One region of the Acidovorax lacteus genome, then DNA from elsewhere that is predicted to be linked to it. Evidence: predicted binding sites of a transcription regulator. Region 1 holds the regulator's gene; the other holds the start of a gene.
The links. Region 1 encodes FNR, which switches genes on or off when oxygen is low (the NO sensors DNR and NnrR bind a similar motif). Its sites were predicted from a motif close to TTGATNNNNATCAA; they were not measured.
Positions count from the first base shown of each region.

Region 2: the regulator FNR is predicted to act here: its motif matches at 928-941, upstream of ABD866_RS07935 (oxygen-binding di-iron domain-containing protein).

Region 1 covers NZ_BAABEX010000030.1:69,138-71,528, reverse strand. Annotated here, with positions in the region: gene ABD866_RS15225 (hypothetical protein) at 1-231, shown strand, start outside; gene fnr (fumarate/nitrate reduction transcriptional regulator Fnr) at 612-1,334, opposite strand; gene hemN (oxygen-independent coproporphyrinogen III oxidase) at 1,526-2,391, shown strand, end outside.
Region 2 covers NZ_BAABEX010000009.1:97,154-99,544, reverse strand. Annotated here, with positions in the region: gene ABD866_RS07935 (oxygen-binding di-iron domain-containing protein) at 41-868, opposite strand; gene lptM (LPS translocon maturation chaperone LptM) at 1,084-1,290, opposite strand; gene cyaY (iron donor protein CyaY) at 1,303-1,632, shown strand; gene ABD866_RS07920 (penicillin-binding protein 1A) at 1,909-2,391, opposite strand, start outside.

The DNA of each region.
Region 1 (2,391 bases):
ATACTGGTCTTCGCGATGGTCGATCCGCAAGATCTTCACTGGTTTGGGCAGCCGGTGCCCCTGTCACGCGAGGGCGTCTACACCGTGGCCTTTTTTGTGTTCTGGGCCATCGCCATGGCCTCCAGCGCGCTGACCACGCTGCTGTCGCTCTCTCCGTTTGAAGTCAACCGGTGTCCGGTGCCGCAGGACCAGCGGCCGGACGACTGCCGCAAGGGCGCATCCTGTTCCTGAGCCGCAACGGTCGCGCGCGGGTGCCCGCAACGGCGTGGCACCGTGCTCCACGCAGCCGCTGCGTTGCGGTGGATGCACCGCGCGCTGCGGGCCGGGCGGTGCCAGGTTTTTGGTTTGCTATCAATTCAGGAGCTGCTCGTGCTTGTCAAATAAGCACGAGGGGCCGAAATCGCACCAGACAGCGCAAGCAGCCTACGCAAGGGCCGTGGGCGTGGGTGCGGTGCGCGTTTTTGCCGGTTGCGTTCGGTGATGCACCGGTGGGGCTGCTGCACAGGCGCATCGGCCGACCGCAAGCCGCCTGGTTCACAGGGGTGCCGGGGTGGATCTGCCGGCACGGCGGGCCGTGCCACAGGCCAGCGCTGGCAGCGGGAGAGCCGCCTTCAGTGGCAGGTCTGCTGGCTGTTCACGATGCGCTTGAGCGCATCGGTATCGAGGATGCGCACATGCCGCTGCTTGACTTCGACGATGCCTTCCTCGACGAACTTCGAGAACGTACGGCTCACGGTTTCGAGCTTGAGCCCGAGGTAGCTGCCAATCTCTTCGCGCGTCATGCGCAGCACCAGTTCAGACTGCGAAAACCCGCGCGCGTGCAGGCGCTGCACCAGGTTAAGCAGAAACGCCGCCAGCCGCTCTTCAGCCCGCATGCTGCCCAGCAGCAGCATCACGCCGTGCTCGCGCACGATCTCGCGGCTCATGATCTTGTGCACGTGGTGCTGCAGTGCCGTCACTTCGCGCGACAGGTCCTCGATCCGATCGAACGGCATCACGCAGACTTCGGCGTCTTCCAATGCCACCGCGTCGCAGGTGTGGTGGTCGTTCACGATGCCGTCCAGACCGATGATCTCGCCAGCCATCTGAAAGCCTGTCACCTGGTCGCGTCCGTCCTCCGTGGCCACGCAGGTCTTGAAGAAACCCGTGCGAATCGCGTACAGCGAGGTAAAGGCCTCACCGTTGCGAAACAGGGTGCCGCCGCGTTTGACCTTGCGCCGGATCGCCACGATGTCATCAATGCGCTGCAATTGCTGCTCGTTCAGCCCCACCGGCATGCACAACTCACGCAGGTTGCAGTTGGAACAGGCGACTTTGATGGTGAGCGGATTCATGGACTCTGAAAAAAAGATGGCAACGCCTGTACCTTCGATCGGCAGGCCGTCACAGACATTCTCCGAGGAGCGAGCCTGCAGCTGATGTAAGGCAAATTCTCGCCGCAGCTACCGGCAGATCGCTTGATTCATGTCAAGGACATGCCTCGAAGGCTAAGGCACAGTGCAAAAGCACGCAAGGATATTTCCACATGACCGCTGTAACGCCCGAACTGCTGCGCCGTTTCGATGTGCCAGGGCCTCGCTATACCTCTTATCCTACGGCCGATCGTTTCGTTGAAGCCTTCGGTCAGGACGACTACGTACTGGCGCTGGACCAGCGCCGTCTGGGCACCACCACCAAGGCGATGCCGTTGTCGCTGTATGTGCACATCCCGTTTTGCGAGTCGCTGTGCTACTACTGCGCCTGCAACAAGATCATCACCAAGCACCATGACCGCGCAGACACCTACCTGCGGTATCTGAGCCGAGAGATCGACCTTCACACCGCGCGGTGCGGCCCGGGGCAGACGGTCAGTCAGCTGCACTTGGGCGGCGGCACGCCCACCTTCTTGTCTGACGATGGCTTGCGCGAGCTCATGGCCATGCTGCAGCGCAGCTTTGTGCTGGCCCCGGGCGGTGAGTATTCGATCGAGGTCGATCCCCGCACCGTGACAGCCGAACGGCTTGCGGTGCTGGCGGAGCTGGGCTTCAACCGGCTGAGCTTTGGGGTGCAGGATTTCGACGCTGAGGTGCAGAAGGCTGTGCACCGCATCCAGCCCGCAGAGCAGGTGTTTGAGCTGGTGGCCTCGGCACGCGCGTTGGGCTTCGAGTCGATCAATGTGGACCTCATCTACGGGCTGCCGCGACAGACCCCTGAGTCGTTCGACCGTACGCTGGCGCAGGTGGCCCACTTGCGGCCCGACCGCATTGCGCTGTATGCCTACGCGCACTTGCCAGAGCGCTTCAAGCCTCAGCGCCGCATCGTCGCAGCCGAGTTGCCCACCGCCGGGGCCAAGATCTCCATGCTGTCGCGTTCGCTGGATGCTTTCATGGACGCCGGGTATGTGTACGTGGG
Region 2 (2,391 bases), on a different contig from region 1:
AGCACGAGCAAGCAATTTGACGCGTGTTTTCGGGACCAGTTCAGGCCCCCACAGCCCGCAGCGCGGGCCGCATCTGCCGTGTGACGGGGTCGATGTAGGCGGTGGGAAGCTGGTAGGCGCGGTCGTCGAACAGGTCGATGCCGCACATCAGGCTTTCGATCCAGTCGAAGAAGTCCTGGATGGCCGGCTTGCCCAGAATCGGCGCACCATGCTGCGGCACCAGCATCGCAATGTCGAGCTGGCGCGCCATGCGCACCCACAGCCGCAGGATCTTGTTCGACACCATGTAGCGGCGGTGAAACCCTTCCATACGCGGAATATGGGGCTTGAGGTCCGTGATGGGCTTCTGCGCTTCGGTGCCCGACATCAGCGACACCCCCAGGTCCCCGGTGAACAGGATGCGGCTGACCGGGTCGTAGAAATGGAAATTGCCTTCCGAGTGCATGAAGTGCGCGGGCAGCAGCACCAGCTCGTGCCGACCCAGGGGCAGGTGTCCGCCACTGTCGGGCACCCCGATCACACGGTTTTCTGTCTTGCCCACCTTGGTGAAGTGCGGCGCAAAGCGCTCCCACACGCGCGAGATCACGAGCGAGGCCTTGGTGCTGGTCATCCAGCGGTCGAGCGAAGCGATGATGTCTGGATCGGCGTGCGAAGCGATCAGGTACGAGAGCTTGTGTGGCGGGAAGTGCTTGGTCATGCCCATGAACAGCTCGTTGAACGCCAGATTGCCGCCCGGGTCGATGATGGCGCCCGTGTCGTCGTCCACGATCAGGAACTGGTTGGCCTGCACCGCCTGGCCGTCCTCCTCAATGAGGTCGGTGAACATCAGGCAGGCGTGGTTCTTGTCCCGGTAGAGTTCGATGGCCATGGCAGTACAGGTGCAGGGTGGAAAGGCACCGACTGTAGGTGGCGTTCACAGGCAGGAGCTTGATGGATATCAAGCTCTGCGCGCTCTGTGCAACCACGGAGCGGTTGTGGCTGCTTGGCCACGCTGCGGTGGGCGGTGCCGACCCGTTGCGGAACGCGGGCGGGCGCACCACGCACCTGCGGGGCGCCGGTTCTCTCCGGTACCGTGGGCTGGCTTCAGCGCGGCGCGCTGGCGGGGACCGCAGGTGTGGCTGGGGCGGGCGCGTTGCGTATGGGGTCCAGCGTCTGCGGCAGGGTGGCGCGTTGGGCCGCTTCGGGCCCTTGGGGCAGGTACAGCGGGCCCCGCTGGCCGCAGCCGCCCAAGGAGGCCCCCCCGGCAACGAGGATACCGGCCGTGACTAGAATTCGCGCAGCTTTGGACATGCCCGGATTCTAATGACCGACCTCGAATTCATGGATCTTGCCGAGCGCCTGCTGCGTGCCGTAGAGGCAGGCTGCGATGCGCTCAACGACGAGACCGACGCCGACATCGACAACCAGCGCACCGGGGGCATGGTCACGCTCACCTTTCCGAACCGCAGCCAGATCGTGATCAACCTGCAGCGCCCGCTGCACGAGGTGTGGATGGCGGCCAAGTCTGGCGGTTACCACTACCGTCATGTCGAGGGCACTTGGCGCGACACCAAGGGCGGTGATGAGTTCTTCGCCGCGCTCAGCCGTGCGGCCTCGGAGCAATCGGGACTGGACCTGCAGTTCCACCCCTGAGTCCGCCTGAAGCCGGCTGCCCATGCGGGCCCCTGCGTGTGCACAGAAGGGAGCCCCAACGGTACGCGTGTGGGGCCTGGGTGGGAGCAAAGGGCGGTCAGGCAGGCGCACCGGACGCCAGAGCGACCGATAGGCTCGTGGTGTCGTGTCCCGGTACAGCGGCGCGCTTCGGCGGCAGCTGGGCGTAAAGGCTTGGCGTCCGGTGCGCGTCCAGCGCCCTTGTCATGCAGCCCTAGCAACACGCTCCGCGTACGGCACACGGGCGCGTTGCGAAGCCTAGTTGCGGAACAGCTCCAGAATGCGGTTGCGTTCCTCGGCGGGCGGAGGTGCGGCGGGTGCCACCGCCGGTGCGGAGCCACCCGGGGCGCGTGCATCTTCCATGCCCAGGCTGGAGACGCCGCTGTTGCGCGCGTACTCCTCATAGAACCATTCGCCGCCGATGTTCACCACGCCTTCTGGCACGGGCTGTTCCATCACGGGCACGCCCTTGAGGGCTTTTTCCATGAACGAGATCCAGACCGGCAGGCTCAGACCGCCGCCCGTCTCGCGGCTGCCCAGGTTGCGCGGCGTGTCGTAGCCGATCCAGGTCACGGCCACCACAGTCGGGTGAAAACCGGCAAACCAGGCGTCCACGGAATCGTTGGTGGTGCCAGTCTTGCCGTACAGATCGGGGCGCTTGAGGGTGGCTTGCGCACGCGCGGCCGTACCCGAGCGGGTGATTTCCTGCAGCAGGCTGTTCATGACAAAAGCGTTGCGGGG